Regions from separate parts of the Gemmobacter sp. LW-1 genome, predicted to be linked through region 2. Evidence: riboswitches for the same ligand, from Rfam matches in the RefSeq annotation. Region 2 holds a riboswitch; each other region holds the start of a gene.
What was found. A riboswitch is a leader RNA that binds a small molecule or an ion and turns the genes downstream of it on or off. The one in region 2 is predicted to bind cobalamin.
Positions count from the first base shown of each region.

Region 1: another riboswitch for cobalamin. It lies ahead of AO684_RS03275 (TonB-dependent siderophore receptor); the one in region 2 lies ahead of AO684_RS01725 (energy-coupling factor ABC transporter permease).
Region 3: another riboswitch for cobalamin. It lies ahead of AO684_RS06270 (DUF1636 family protein); the one in region 2 lies ahead of AO684_RS01725 (energy-coupling factor ABC transporter permease).

Region 1 is NZ_LJSC01000022.1:39,483-44,686, forward strand. It holds gene AO684_RS03255 (hydantoinase B/oxoprolinase family protein) at 1-291, opposite strand, end outside; gene AO684_RS03260 (helix-turn-helix domain-containing protein) at 599-1,552, shown strand; gene AO684_RS03265 (hypothetical protein) at 1,604-2,032, shown strand; gene AO684_RS03270 (pyridoxal-dependent decarboxylase) at 2,029-3,426, opposite strand; cobalamin riboswitch at 3,673-3,871, shown strand; gene AO684_RS03275 (TonB-dependent siderophore receptor) at 3,995-5,204, shown strand, end outside.
Region 2 is NZ_LJSC01000011.1:30,310-35,513, forward strand. It holds gene AO684_RS01710 (sarcosine oxidase subunit alpha family protein) at 1-1,093, shown strand, start outside; gene AO684_RS01715 (sarcosine oxidase subunit gamma) at 1,086-1,652, shown strand; gene cobF (precorrin-6A synthase (deacetylating)) at 1,717-2,484, opposite strand; gene AO684_RS01725 (energy-coupling factor ABC transporter permease) at 2,536-3,213, opposite strand; cobalamin riboswitch at 3,249-3,467, opposite strand; gene xseA (exodeoxyribonuclease VII large subunit) at 3,579-5,180, shown strand.
Region 3 is NZ_LJSC01000031.1:26,228-31,431, forward strand. It holds gene AO684_RS06250 (ABC transporter permease) at 1-616, shown strand, start outside; gene AO684_RS06255 (iron ABC transporter permease) at 613-1,647, opposite strand; gene AO684_RS06260 (ABC transporter substrate-binding protein) at 1,650-2,582, opposite strand; gene AO684_RS06265 (ABC transporter ATP-binding protein) at 2,601-3,377, opposite strand; gene AO684_RS06270 (DUF1636 family protein) at 3,374-3,742, opposite strand; cobalamin riboswitch at 3,775-3,990, opposite strand; gene AO684_RS06275 (hypothetical protein) at 4,095-4,460, shown strand; gene modA (molybdate ABC transporter substrate-binding protein) at 4,521-5,204, shown strand, end outside.

The DNA of each region.
Region 1 (5,204 bases), on a different contig from region 2:
ATAGGCCGGATCGTTGTGCAGGATCAGGTCACCCTCGTGGATCTCGCCCTCGAAGAACTTCGCCACCGATTTCATCGCGGGGATCAGCGAGCCGAGGTGGATCGGGATGTCCTGTCCTTGCAGGATCATCTCGGGCGTGTGGTTGAACAGCGCCGTCGAATAATCATGCGCGAGGTTGAAGACAGAGCTGCGCGCCGTCTGTTCCAGCGTCAGGGTCATTTCGCGCTGGGTGGTTTCCAGCACACCGCGCACCACCGAAAGGGTGATCGGGTCCACGTTGCGTTTGGTCATGTCGGTCCTTCCCGTTGGGAAGCAGCCACGAAAACAGGCACGCCGGGGGCGCGGTTGTCCTTCTCCCTGTTTCCGGGCCGCTTGCCGGCCTCTCAAGATGGCAGACAGGATGACGCGGGACGCGGCCACGATCTTGCAGACCGGCGCGGGATCATTTGCAAACCGGCGCAGGGATGGGCAGGGCCTTGACGCCCTGCGCATGACCCTTTGTCATTCCGTGCAGGCCGGGCGCGTCGCCGCGAAATTTTCTTGAACGGAAGGGCGTTCGTGGTTAGCGATTCTTGCAGGCCCTCCGGGGGAGATCGCCATGGACATCACTGCCCACAGCACGGCCCTGACGGCCCCCGCGCAGCGGGCGGCGCACTGGAACCGTGTCATTGCCGAGACCTATTTTCCGCTGCATCTGACCTATCGGGATGCGCGCAGCTTCACCGGCACGCTGGAGCGGCGCGAGATGGGGCAGGTGTCCCTGTCGCGGCTTTGCACGGAACCCCTGCAATACGAACGCCTGCCCGACCACATCTCGCATACGCGGGAGGAGGAATATCTGGTCACCATTCCGCGCCGCAGCCCGGTGGAGTTTCATCAGCTTGGCCGTCAGGTGCGCTGTGATCCCGGCGGGTTTATCCTGGAACGCGGAGACGAACCCTATCGGTTCTCCTATGGCGCTGCGAACGAACTGACGGTGCTGAAAATCTCGAAGCGCATGCTGGCGGAAAAGCTGCGCGACCCGGATCGGTTCTGCGCGCGCATCATAGACGCGGGCAGTGGCCTGCCCGCGCTGTTTTCGGCGATGATGGGGCAGCTGCAGGTACTGCCGGAAACCGAGGCGCGGGCGGCGGCCATTCTGGGGCGGCAGACGGTCGAGGTGCTGGCGCTGGCGCTGGAGGGCAATACCGAAGATGGCGAGGCGGGCGTGCGCACCGCCGTGCGGGCGGGTCATCTGCGGCGGGCAGAGCATGTCATCCGGCAGAACCTGTCAAACACCGCCCTGTCACCGGAATATGTGGCCGATGCCTGCGGCATCTCCAAACGCTATCTGCACGAACTGTTCAGCGATACCAACAAGACCGTCTCGCAATTCATCCGCGAGGAACGGCTGATCGCGGCGCGGGATGTGATCGGCGCCTCGCGGCATCTGTCGATGGCCGAGATTGCCTATCGCTTCGGCTTCTCCGATCAGGCGCAGTTCTCGCGGCTGTTCAAGGCGTTGTTCGGCCTGACCCCGACCGACTGGCGCAGGCAGGCTGGCGATGCTTGACAGGCGGGCCGGGTGCTGCGCAGCCTGACCCCGCGAACAGGAGGGGGCGCCATGCAGGATCATCATTGTCACACCAGCAGCATCGTGGTGAACCGCCCGGCAGAGGTGGCCTTTGCCATCATGTCCGACGGGATAGCGCAGGGCCAGTGGGCCTGGGGCAGCGCCAACCGGCGCGAGGCGGAGCCGGGGCTGTTTGTAGGCACCTCGGTCTTTTCGGGCAAGGAAACCTGGGTCCGGCTGAACGCCGATCCGGCACGGTTTCAGGTGGATTACGACGTCGGCCCGTCGAAAGAGGCCATGCAGTTTCGCAACATGTCGCGGGTGATCCCCGGTGACGTGCTGAAGATCGGCGCCGACAAATGCGTGGTGACGCTGCTGACATGGCGGCTGGCCACCCAGACCGATGCGGAATGGGAGCAGATGGGCTGCATCCACGAGGCGGAGATGTTTCTGATCCGGGGCCTTCTGGAACGGAGTTAACCGTTCCCGGCCAGTGCGGTGATCACCTCGAAGGCCGTGGCCACATCGGCCTCGGTCGCGTCGAACTGGCCGACCTGAAAGCGGATCACCAGCCCATCCTGCACCCGCGTCTGCGTGATGTAGATGCGGCCATCATCATTAATCCGGTTGATGAAGGCCTGCTGCGCCGCCTCATCCGCGCCTTTCAGCCGGAAGGTGAACAGTGACAGGACTGGCTCGGTCACGATCTCGAACCTCGGATCGGCGCGCAGCCGGTCTGCAAGCGCCTGCGACCAGCGCACATGGTTGCGGATGCGGGTGCGCAGCCCTTCCAGCCCGTAATGCCGCAGCACGAACCAGAGTTTCAGCGCACGGAAGCGGCGGCCCAGCGGAATCGACCATTCCGAATAATTGACGATCCCGTCCGCGCCATGGGTCTTGAGGTATTCCGGCCGGATCGCCAGCGTCCGCACCAGCGGTTCGGGGTCGCGCAGGAAATGCGCCGCGCAGTCGAATTGCACGCCCAGCCATTTATGCGGATTGAACACGATGGAATCGGCGCCTTCTATGCCGGTCCACAGCTCGCGGAACTCGGGGCAGATCATCGCGGCGCCTGCCCAGGCTGCATCGACATGGGTGTAAAGCCCGTGCGCTTTCGCAACCGCAAGCGTCGCCGCAACGTCGTCGCAGGCGCCGGTTCCGGTGCCTCCGGTGCAGGCGATCACCCCGCAGGGGTGCAACCCCGCCGCCAGATCGGCACGGATGGCGGCATCCAGCGCCGCCGGGTCCATGCTGCGCCGCGGGCCTTGCGTCGGGATGCGGACGAGGTTCGCGGCCCCGATGCCGGAAATCCAGATCGCCCGGTCGATGGAGGTATGCACCTCGCCCGAACAATAGACCCGCAGGTGCGGCTGGCCGCTCAGGCCCTGTTCATTGCCCGCCCAATCCAGTGCGCGCTCCCGCATCGTCAGCACAGCGGCGAGCGTGGCGGACGAGGCGCTGTCCTGAATGACCCCCTTGAATCCCTCTGGCAGACCAACCGACTGGCGCAGCCAGTCCATCATCACCGTCTCCATCTCGGTCGCGGCGGGCGAGGTCTGCCACAGCATGCATTGCGCGGCGACGGTGCTGGCCAGAAACTCGGCCAGCATCGAGGGCGGCGTGGCATTGGCCGGGAAATAGGCGAAGAAGCGCGGGTGCTGCCAATGTGTCATGCCGGGCATCACGATCTGTTCGAAATCGGCGAAGATTGCCTCCATCGCCTCGGGCATTTCCGGCGGGCAGGCGGGCAGGGCGGCGGCCACTTCGCCGGGACGGGTGCCGGCGCGGACCGGGCGCTCGCGCAGACCCTGATGATAGTGTGCGCCCCAATCGGCGATACGGGCGCCCCAGTGGGCGAAATCAGTCCAGTTCATCGGGGCTCCTTGGCCGTGGCTTCAGGGATGGCGCAGAGCTTACCGCATTGTGCCTGTGGGGCCGGGCTTTCCGGATCGTTCAGCCCGCATCCTGCGGCGTGGTCATCTGCGCTCCTCCCCCGGGTGGGCAAAGCTTTGCTGCTTGGCCCGGTCCCGTCAAGCAGGCTGGGTGCGTGCATGGTGCCACAGCGGACTGCGATCCGCCCGCCGCGCTGCGGCGCGGCCTTGACTCGCGCAGCCCCCGGACCCTAGATCGCACGACCAAGTTCCGGCCCGCCGGATGAAAAGGGAATACGGAGGAACGCCTGCGTTCTGGCCGTAGCTGCCCCCGCAACTGTCAGCGGTGAGCGACGTCGATCATGCCACTGGGGCGGCAAAGCCCCGGGAAGGCCGGCAACGCTACGACCCGCGAGCCAGGAGACCTGCTTGGAGGATCACCCTTTCCGGGCGCGAGGGGCGCCATGGAAGCGGCCTTAACCGCAGCGGTGACAGCAAGCACTGTCTGCGGAACCCTTTCCGCGACACATCGGGTCTGTCGGGCATTTGCCCGCGATTGGGAGAACGGAACATGGGTTCCAAACGCGTGTCGTATCTTGGTCTTCTGGCCACCACCTGCCTTCTGGTGCCGGGCGCTGCCGTGGCGCAGGAGGTCACCGAAATGGATGAGATCATCATTTCCGGCGGCCTGACCGGCATTGCCGCCAATGCCTATGGCCGGTCGGTCACCGTGCTGGATGGCGCCGAAATCGCGGATCGCGGCATCGCGACGGTGCAGGATGCCCTGCGCGCGCTGCCCGGGGTTTCCGTGACCGGCTCGGGCAGCACCTATACGCAGGTGCGTATCCGGGGCGGCGAGGCCAGCCATACGCTTGTGCTGATCGACGGGATCGAGGCCAGTGCCGGGTCCGATGAATATGTCTTCACCGGGCTGGAAGCCGCCGATATCGACCGGATCGAGGTGCTGCGCGGCCCGCAATCGGCTTCTTACGGCTCCAATGCCTCGACGGGGGTGATCAACATCATCACCAAAAAGGGCGATGAGGGCACGCATTACGGCGGCCGGATCGAGTTCGGCAACGGCACTGCCGCCTCGGCCTTCCTGTCGCAGCGCAGCGCGCGCGGCGGGCTCAAGCTGAGCCTCTCGGATCGTGATGACAAGGGCTATGACCAGTCCGGCGATGGCGGCGAGAAGGACGGTATCCGCCGCCGCACCCTGAACCTGTCGGGCGACTGGCAGGCGACCGAGGATCTGACGCTGGGCTTCACCCTGCGCCGCTCGAAAGAGCGCTACGACTATGATTCCGAAAACTGGGCCGCGACCGATGCCGACAGCTACGTCGTGGATGACCCGGCGCCCTACAGCAACCGCGATGAACAGACCGGCGCTTTGTGGGCGGAATTTTCGATGCTGGATGGCCGGATGACCCATCGGCTGGAATGGCAGAACACGCTGTTCAGGCAGAGCTTCAACGGCGGCCCGACCACGCGGGGTGAGACCGGGAAGCTGAAATACCGGCTCAGCTACGCGCTGGACGGACAGGCGGTGGAAGATGCGTCGCACCTGCTGAACCTGCTTGCGGAAAAGGAGGATGATGAATCCTCGGCGGCGCCGGGTTACAAGCGCGGCATGACCTCGGTCGCGCTGGAATATCGCGGCTTTCTTGACAACGGGCTGGACATCCAGGCTGGCATCCGGCGCGACAACAACAAGACCTTCGAGGATTTCACCAGCTGGAACATCGGTCTGTCGTGGCGCGTGCCGGATACCGGGCTGCGCG
Region 2 (5,204 bases):
GCTGCCGCGTGCAGGCGAAACCCAATGGCGCGAAAGCGTGGACCGCGAGGTTCTGGCGACGCGCAAATCGGTCGGCATCTGCGACGTGACCACGCTCGGCAAGATCGACATTCAGGGCACCGATGCCGGGGCCTTTCTCGACAAGGTCTATGCCAATACCTTCAGCACGCTGGCCGTCGGCAAATGTCGCTATGGGCTGATGCTGCGCGAGGATGGCATCGTCTATGACGACGGCACCACGGCGCGGCTGGGGCAGAATGAATATGTGATGACCACCACCACCGCCAATGCGGTTCTGGTGTTCCGCAATCTCGAATATGCCCGGCAGTGCCTCTATCCCGACATGGATGTGCAGCTGATTTCCACCACCGAGGCCTGGGCGCAGTTCTCGGTCGCCGGGCCGAATGCGCGCAAGCTGCTGCAAAAGCTGGTGGATCAGGACATCTCGGATGCGGAACTGCCCTATATGGGGTGCCGCGAGATCACGGTTTGCGGCGGGCTGCGGGCGCGGATCTTCCGCATCAGCTTCTCCGGGGAACTGGCCTATGAAATCGCGGTGCCGACCCGTTATGGCGATGCGCTGATCCGCGAGCTGGTGGAACAGGGCCGCGAATTCGACGCCGTTGTCTATGGCACCGAGGCGCTCGGTGTCATGCGGGTCGAAAAGGGCCACGTCGCAGGGAACGAGCTGAACGGCCAGTCCACCGCGCTGAACATGGGTCTGGGCAAGATGGTGTCGAAGAAGAAAGACAGCATCGGCATGGTGCTGAGCCAGCGCGAGGGCATGAATGACCCGAACGGCTATCGTCTGGTTGGTGTGAAGCCCGTCGATCCGGCGCAGAAGCTGACCGCTGGCAGCCATTTCCTCGAGAAAGGCGCCGCGCCGGTGATTGCCAATGATCTGGGCTGGCTGACGTCAGTGGTTTATTCGCCGCATCTGGGCTGTTCCATCGCGCTTGGCTACCTGAAGAAGGGCGACGAGCGGCGCGGCCAGCGCCTGCGCGCGGCCAACCTGCTGGCAGGGGCCGAGGTCGAGGTCGAAATCGTGAGCCCGCATTTCTTTGACCCGGAAGGAGAGCGTCTCCGTGGCTGAGCATCGTCTGAAACCCCTCTGCCCGCTGGGGGGCACCAGCCCGGCGCGGGCCGTCTTCGGCCCGGTCACGCTGGCCGAGGTTGTGGATGTGGCGCTGGCATCGGTTTCGGCCCGTCAGGGGCGGTCTGCCGAAGTTGCCGCCGCCGCTGCGGGGGCCGGCATCCCGCTGCCCGGCCCCGGCCGCTTCGAGGCCCGTGCGCCTTTCGCCGCCTTCTGGCTGTCGCCCGAAAGCTGGATGATCGAGGCGCCCTTCGCCACGCATGAGGATAGTCGCGCGGCCCTGCTGCCGGTGTTCGGCGATGCGGCCTCGATCACCGAACAGACCGATGCCTGGGTGCGTATCGACGTGACCGGCGAGGATCTGCCCGCGCTGTTCGAGCGGTTGTGCAATGTCGATCTGGCCACCGCGCCGGATGGCGCCGCGACCCGCGCCATGCTGGAGCATATGGGGGTCTATGTGGTGAAGCGCGGGGCCGCGCAGGTCAGCGTGATCGGGGCGCGATCCTCGGCCGCCGCCCTGTGGCACGCGCTGGACACCGCCGCGCATTCGGTGTTCTGAACGGCTTCGCGGCCCCTCCGGGGGCCGCGCGCAAATCTTTTGTGGAAAAGATTTGCAAATTTCTTCAGGAAGAAATTTGCGCCTGGCCCCGGCGGCGCAGCAGGTAAATATCCATGATCCAGCCATGTGCGGCGCGGGCTTCGGCGCGGGCGGCAATGATGCGTGGGCCAGCGTCAGCCAGCGGGCCGCTGTCGGTGATCTGGATGTGCATACCCGCATAGCCCGCCCACCAGATCTGTATGCCTTCCGGCGGCAGGCTCTGGAAGGAACATTCGCCGTCCAGCATCACCACACAGGTATCGACGCCGGCCGGAAAGCCGGTTTCGCGCAATTGGCGCCCGGTGGTGATGGTGACGGGGCCGTCGATCTCGTTCAGCGGGATGGCCTGGGCGGCGGTCAGCGCCTGGATTGAGGTAATGCCGGGGATGACCTCGATGTCCGGGCGCGGGTTCAGCCGGGTGGCGATGCGCAGGGTGCTGTCGTAAAGCGAGGGGTCACCCCAGACCAGCAGCGCGACGCGCGTCGCGCCGGGGTGGGCCGCGATACTGTCCACCCAGCGGGCGGCGATGGCATCATGCCAGTCTTCGACCCTTTGGCGGTAATCGGCAGTTGCGGCGTCTCGCGTCGGATAGTCGAATTCGGCAATGCGGGTCGCGGGGTTTTCCAGCACCTCGGCGAGGATCTCGCGCCGGAGGTCGGCCAGATCGGCCTTCGCGCTGCCCTTGCGCGGCAAGAGGATCAGATCAGCGCGGTTCAGCGCGCGGATGGCTTGGCGCGTCAGGTGGTCGGGATTGCCGCTGCCAATTCCGACGAGGCTGAGGTGAAGGGTCATGGTCGCTCGGTCAAAGAGGCCGCCGCCCGGCTTTGGGCGGCGGCAGAAAGATCAGGCGGCGGCGTGCAGGCGTTGGGTCACAAGGCCGGAACCCGCAAGGCCCTTGATGGCCTTGGCGGCTGCCAGAACAGCCAGATCCACCAGCGGTTCCACCGCGACGACCAGCATGTAGGCGGCCCCGAAGGTCGAGACCTGCGCCATGGCCTCGGCGCTGAAGCCCATGCCGTAGAAAGCCCAGAAGGCGACCCAGGCGACGATGCCCGCCTGATAGGCGGTCGACAGCGCCAGCGCCTGCCCGTAGCGCAGATCGACATAGGCAGTGCCGGGGGCGATGACGCGCCGCGCCAGTGCCTGAAGGCCGAACAGTGGCACCAGCAGGGTGGTGACGTTCATCCCGTATTGCGGCAGGTCGAAGGGGGCGAAGAACATCCCCTGGATCAGCAGGCCAAGCGCCAGCCCGATGGCCGCCGGAGCGGCGCCGAACAGCAGGAACAGGGTCGATCCAAGGATGAGATGCACCTCGGATACGCCGACGGGCACATGGGGAAGCACCTCGAAGAAGGTGAAGGTGGCGGCGGTGGCCAGCACGCTGCGCGCCAGCAGTGACACTGCACCCTGTTCGCGGATCGCGGCAAAAGCGATTTTCAGCGTGTAAAGCCCGGCGGTGGCGGCGGTGGCGGCACCAAGCATCAGCTTGGCCCCGGAAACGAGGCCCGGTTCGATATGCATGATCTGTCTCCTCTGGCCGTCACACCCGACGGCCGTGGTTTCGGTTCATGCAAGGCCGGTCTCCTGGCTTGCGGGTCGTGGCGCGTCCCGGCCTTCCCGGTGCCGCAGGGACACCAGTGGCGGATGGGGGCGCTCTCCGCTCACAGTCGCGGGGGCGGCCGGGGCTTTGGGCGCCTGACTGGGTTCGCCCTTCCCCGTTCCCGATTGAGTCCGGTGCTTGGCACCTGATGGACACCTTGCCGCCTCGTTCTGTGGCGAAAGGGCGCTTGCGTCAAGCGGGCTTTGCGACGGTCTGGCGCGCTTTGCGACGGGCGGGCGGGGCCGGGGCGGTTGCGGGCCGCGCGGGCTTGGGGCAAAACGGGGGCATGGACCTGTTCGAAGACCCCCAGCCCCAGCAGGGCAACCAGCCCGAATATACCGTGTCGGAGCTTTCCGGCGCAGTGAAACGCATGATTGAAGGCGAATTTGGCCTTGTCCGCGTGCGGGGCGAGATCGGGCGAGTCTCGCGCCCGTCCTCGGGGCATATGTATTTCGACCTGAAGGATGACCGTTCGGTCATTGCCGCCGTCTCCTGGAAGGGGCAGGTGGCACGGATGCAGGTGCGCCCTGAAGAGGGGATGGAGGTCGTGGCCACCGGCCGGATGACCACCTTTCCGGGCCAGTCGAAATACCAGCTGATTGTCGAGGATGTGGCCCCCGCAGGGGCCGGTGCCCTGATGGCCATGCTGGAAAAGCGCCGCGCCGCCTTGCAGGCCGAGGGGCTGTTTGACCCCGCGCGCAAAAAGCCTGTCCCTTATCTGCCCGGCGTGATCGGGGTGGTCACATCGCCCTCGGGTGCGGTGATCCGCGACATCCTGCACCGGCTGCGCGACCGCTTTCCCCGCCATGTCCTGATCTGGCCGGTGGCGGTCCAGGGGGAGAAATGCGCAGCCGAGGTGGCGGCGGCCATTCGTGGCTTCAACGCGATCGAACCCGGCGGCCCGGTGCCGCGGCCCGATCTGCTGATCGTGGCGCGGGGCGGTGGCTCTCTGGAGGATCTGTGGGGATTCAACGAGGAAATCGTGGTGCGGGCGGCGGCGGCCAGCCGCATTCCGCTGATTTCCGCCGTGGGGCACGAAACCGACACCACGCTGATCGACTTCGCGGCTGACCGCCGGGCGCCAACGCCGACCGCCGCCGCAGAGATGGCGGTGCCGGTGCGGCTGGACCTGCTGGCCGCTGTCGATGGCTTCGGGGCGCGTCTCAGCCGGGCGATGGCGCAGGAGGCCGAGCGGCGGCGGGTGCGGCTGTCCGATCTGGGCCGGGCGCTGCCCCGGCTCGACATGCTGCTGGGCGGGCCGGGCCAGCGATTCGACGCGGTGGTGCAACGGCTGGGCGGTGCGCTGGGGCTGATGGTCACCCGCAAGCGGGGCGCCTACGAGGCGCGTGCCGGGCGCCTGCGTCCCGAGGCGCTGCGCGCCCTGATCTCGGGCCGGGCCGAGCGGCTGCAGGTGCTGACTGCCCGCGCGGATACGGCAATGGAGCGGCGGCAGGAGCGTAGCCATGCGGGCCTCGATAAATGGGCCTCACGGCTCGCGCCCGCGCTGGCGCGTCTGCTGTCCGGAGCCAAAACCCAGATTGCCCGCGACCGGGATCGTCTGGGCGTTCTGGCAAGCCGGCTGGAAACCGCACCTGCACAACGGTTGGCCCGCGCCACAGAACGGCTGGACGGGCTGGAGCGGATGCGGAAGACGCTGGGCTATCAGGCGACACTGGCGCGGGGCTATGCCGTCGTACGGGCCGGAGGCGCCGTCATCACCAGTGCCGAACTTGCCCGCGAGGCCGCCGCGCTGGAGATCGAGTTCCGCGATGGCCGCGTCACGACCGGCCCCGGCACCTCCGTGGCGCCATCCGCCGAAGGCCCCCTGCGCACCCCCCGCAAGCCCCGTTCCCGCGAGGAGGGGCCGGATCAGGGCAGCCTGTTCTGACGCACAGCTCGCCGGACGGCCCCG
Region 3 (5,204 bases), on a different contig from region 2:
GGCCAGATCAGGGCGGCTGTGGCATCACATGACGGCGACGCTGGTGCGGGTGGCACTTGCTTTCGGCTTGTCGATGGCGCTGGGCACGGTACTGGGTGTGGCGCTGGGCCGGTTGCCCCGGCTGAACCGCTGGCTGGACCCCTGGGTGCTGATCTTCCTCAATCTGCCCGCGCTGGTCGTCATCGTGCTGTGCTATCTGTGGATCGGGCTGAATGAGGTGGCCGCCATTGCCGCCGTGACCATCAACAAGACCGCCATGGTGCTGGTGACCATGCGGGAAGGCGCGCGCACGCTGTCACCCGAGCTGAACGACATGGCCCGCGTCTTTCGCCTGTCGCGCCTGATCTGGGCGCGGCATGTGCTGCTGCCGCAGCTTGCGCCTTTTCTGGTTGCCAGCGCGCGGGCGGGGCTGGCGATCATCTGGAAGATCGTGCTGGTGGTGGAGTTTCTGGGCCGCTCCAGCGGCATCGGCTTTCAGATCCACCTGAAATTCCAGCTTTTCGAGATTGCTGGTGTCCTGGCCTATGCACTGGCCTTCGTCGCGGTGATGCTGGTGATCGACCTTGCGCTGATTCAGCCCGCCGAACAGCGTGCGGCGCGCTGGCGGCGCGGTTAGCGCCGTCGCGCCATCAGCCAGATGAAAAACAGCCCGCCGCACAGGCCGGTCACGACGCCAATGGGCAGATCCTCGGGCGCCAGCACCACCCGCGCCGCAGCGTCGGCCCAGATCAGGAACACCGCGCCCGCCAGCGCCGATCCGGGCAACACGCGGGCATTGTCGCCCCCGACAAGCATCCGCACCAGATGCGGCATCATCAGCCCGACAAAGCCGATCAGCCCGGAAAACGCCACCATCACCCCCGTGATCAGCGCGGCGGCGACAAAGACCGCCAGCCGGAATCGCGTGACCTCGACACCAAGGCTCACGGCGGTTTCGTCGCCAAGGCTCATCGCGTTCAGCACTGGCGCCCGCGACCAGAGCCACAGTCCCACCGGCAGCAATACCGCCAGCGGCCAGAGAAGGTGCGACCATTGCGCAAGGCCCAACCCGCCCAGCATCCAGAACACCACGGTATGCGTGGCGCGCGGATCACCGAGGAAGATCAGGATGTTTGCCCCGGCCATGATGATGAAGCTGACGGCGACCCCGGCCAGCACCAGCCGGTCCGCCGCCCCCGCGCCGGTCAGCGCCACAACGCCCAGCACCAGCGCCGTGGCCGCCAGCGCCCCGCCGAAGGCCATCAGCGGCACGGTCAGCAGGCCAAGGAACATGCCCGTGTGTAACAGCGCCGCAATCGCACCGAATGCGGCGCCCGAGGAAATGCCCAGCAAATGCGGATCGGCCAGCGGGTTGCGGGTAACGGCCTGAAGCGCCGCGCCCACCAGACCCAGCCCGCCGCCGACCAGAGCCGCCAGCAGCACGCGCGGCAGGCGGATCTGCCAGACGATATTCGCCTGCCCCACACCCCAGTGGGGCGTCACCAGCCCGGGCAGCAGCCGGTCGAGCAATACCCCCCAGACGGTGCCCGGCGCGATGGCGACCGATCCAACCGAAACCGCAAGGCTGACCGAAAGCGCCAGCCCCAGCAGCACGGCAAGGGCAAGGCCCGCCCGGCGCGGCAGGGCGCGACGCAGGGCGAGCCGCATCGTCACTGGCCCGCGAACCCGGCGACCAGCTTTTCGACCGCGCGGATATTGCGCGGCCCCGGCGTCGCCTCGACATATTCCAGCACGACGAAGCGATCATTCTTCACCGCGTCGATATCCGCGAAGGCCGGATTACCCTTCATGAAGGCGATCTTCTGTTCCGCCGTCACATCGCCGTAGTTCACGATCACCACGACCTGCGGATTGCGCGCCACCACCGGCTCCCACGCCACTTCGGCCCAGCTTTTGTCCAGATCATCCATGATGTTGACGCCGCCCGCCGCCTCGATCAGTGCGGTCGGCATGGCGTATTTGCCGGCAGTGAACGGCGCCTCTTCGCCCGAATCGTAAACAAAGACCCGCAGCGGATGGTCGTGGTCCACGCCCTTCGTCGCCTCGGCCAGCCGCGCTTTGTAGCCTGCGACCAGCGACTCTGCCCGATCCTCGACGCCGAATATGCGGCCAAGGTTCAGCATGTCCTGATACATGTCCTGCATCGTGCTGCGTGCTTTCGGCCCGATATGGATGCAGCTTTCGGTCAGTTCGTAGGTCTTGATGCCGAAAGGTTCCAGCGTTTCGGGCGTAACCTCGCCGCCGACCTTCATGCCATAATTCCAGCCCGCGAAGAAGAAATCAGCCTCCGCCGCAGCCAGAACTTCCTTGCTGGGGTATTTGGCCGAAAGCTCCGGCAGTTCGGCGACGCCCTCGCGCATTTCGGGGTCCAGCGTCTTCCAGCCGGAAATGCCGGTATAGCCGACCATGTGGTCGCGCAGGCCGAGCACGAGCATCATTTCGGTCAGGTTCACATCATTGGAAATTGCGCGCGCGGGTGCGGCGTCGAAGGTCACATCACGGTCGCAGCTTTTGACGGTGACAGGGAAGGCAGCAGCCGCACTGGCAGACAGCAGCAGCGCCGCAAGGGCGAGACGGATCATCGGAAACTCCTGATCGGATCAGAGGTGAAAGGACAGGCGCGGGCCGGTGCCGCTGTGGTCGATCCGGCCCCGCACCTGAAAGGCGGTGTGCAGCAGATCCTCGTGCAGCACCTGATCGGGCGGACCATCCGCCAGCATCCGGCCGCCATGCAGGATCAGCATGCGTTCGGCAAATTCCGCCGCCAGCGGCAGATCGTGCAGCGTGGTCACCACCGTCAGGCCGAGATCGCGCAGCAGCCGCAACAGATCAAGCTGGTGGCGGATGTCCAGATGGTTGGTCGGCTCGTCCAGCACCAGAATGCGCGGCTCTTGCGCAAGGGCACGGGCAACCATGACCCGCTGCCTTTCGCCCCCGGACAGGGTGCCGAAACTGCGGTCTGCGAAGGCTGTCAGGTCCAGCCGGGCCATGGCGGCGTCGATGATGGCGCAGTCAGCCTCACCGGGCAGGGCGAGCCCGCTGCCCCAGCCCTTGCGATGCGGCAAGCGGCCCAAAGCCACGATCTGCCGCACGCTCAACGCGAAATCGGTGGGTTGTTCCTGCACCACGGCAGCCACGATGCGCGCGGCCTCGGGCGCCGACATCAGCCACAGGTCGCGGCCCGTAACCGATACCGCGCCGCGCCGGGGCGGCTGGTGGCGATAGATCAGCCGCAGAAGCGAGGTCTTGCCTGCCCCGTTCGCGCCGCAGATCGCCATGATCTGCCCCTGCGGAACGGCGAAGCTGATATCGGTCAGGATGTCGGGCCGGTCCTTCGGGCCCCAGCAGACCGAGCGGAACTCCAGCGCCGGGGTCATTGGATCGCCCCCGCCGCCGTGCGGATGACCGCAGCCGCAGGGCGCACGGTTCCGGCCACCAGCGCGTCGATATCCTGGCCATCTTCGACATCGCCAAACAGCCAGGTCTCGCCCGAGGCGACCCGCCAGGCCAGGGTGCAGGGCCGCTGGCAGCCTTCGACGCACAGCGTTCCCGACAGCTCGAACTCTGCCCCCACACCCGCCAGCGCCAGGGCGCCGCGCAGCTGGATCAACAGGTTCAGGCCGGGCCTGCATTCGCGCCCGACATGCGGGCAGGACTGGCAGACAAGCATCTGATGCGGCGCGGGGCGCGCGCCGGTTTCGGTGGAAAGCGCGGCCATCGGCCTGCGCGGGGATCTGTCCATACGATCTCCTTCCCGGGGCACCCCGCCCGGTGGTTGTTGCGGTTCTCGATGGCAGGTCTCCTGACTCGCGGGTCGCAGCTTGCCCCGCCTTCCCGGCCCCGCAGTTCGGGGTCCAGTGGCATTGGGGGTCGCTCGCCGCTTACAGTTGCGGGGGCAGTCACGGAATTGGCGCCTGATGGCTACACCGCACCGTGTTCCCTTTTCACCCGGCGTCGCATTTGCCGGGAACCATCGGCGGCCAGAAGCGCATGACTCGGCGCCGCCGTCAAGCCCGGGCACGACAAGCGGCACACCCTTGCCTGTCGGCGCGCCGGCGGCGATGATTGGCCGAGACACCCGGAAAGGCCCGCCGATGACCAAGCTGAAGCTGCGCATCCTGTTCGACACCGCCATGCTTGGCCCCGGCAAGGCCGAGCTGTTGCAGCGCATTGGCGAGACCGGCTCGATCGCCGCAGCCGGGCGGCAGATGCAGATGAGCTACAAGCGGGCCTGGTCGCTGGTGGAGGAAATGAACGCGGCTTTCCGTGAACCGCTGGTCAGCAGTGCGCGGGGCGGGGCGGGCGGCGGCGGGGCGCAGGTGACAGAGACCGGGCAAGAGGTGCTGCGCCGCTATCTTGCGGTATTGGAGGCCGCCGAACAGGCGGGGGCGGCAGAGGTGACCGCGCTGGAGGCCTTGCTTGCCCCTGCGACCAAGGTGGATATGTCTGAAGAAAAATAACGCTTGCGTGACCGGGAGGCGGCTGCCAGATATGTTTCCCGAAACATATCGGAGTCTCTCATGTCCCGCCGTCTTGCCCTTACGCTTGCTTTCGCCCTCGCTGCCAGCCCTGTCGCCGCCGAGGAGGTCGTGGTCTTCGCCGCCGCGTCGATGAAGAATGCGCTGGATGACCTGGCCGCGCAATGGCAGGCGGAAACCGGCAATCAGGTGGTGATCAGCTATGCGGGTTCGGGCAAGCTTGCGCAGCAGATCGTTGCCGGGGCGCCCGCCGACATCTTCGTGTCTGCCGCCCCGAACTGGATGGACGAGGTGCAGAACGCCGGGCTGGTCGTGGAGGGCACGCGCGAGGATCTGCTGGGCAATACGCTGGTGCTGATCGCGCATGGCAAGGATGCGGCGCCGGTTGAGATCGGGGCGGGCTTCGATCTGTCCGCGTTGCTGGGCGACGGGAAACTGGCGATGGCCATGGTCGATTCCGTGCCTGCCGGGCAATATGGCAAAGCCGCGCTGACGGCGCTGGGTCAGTGGGACAAGGTGGAACCCGCCGTCGCGCAATCCGACAACGTGCGCGCGGCGCTGGCACTGGTGTCCACCGGCGAGGCACCCTATGGCATCGTCTACGCTACCGATGCTGCCGCTGATGACAATGTGACCGTGGTCGGCACCTTCCCCGCCGACAGCTATCCGGCCATCGTCTATCCCGCTGCCCTCTTGACCGGGGCGGCAGATGCGGCGGACAAAGCC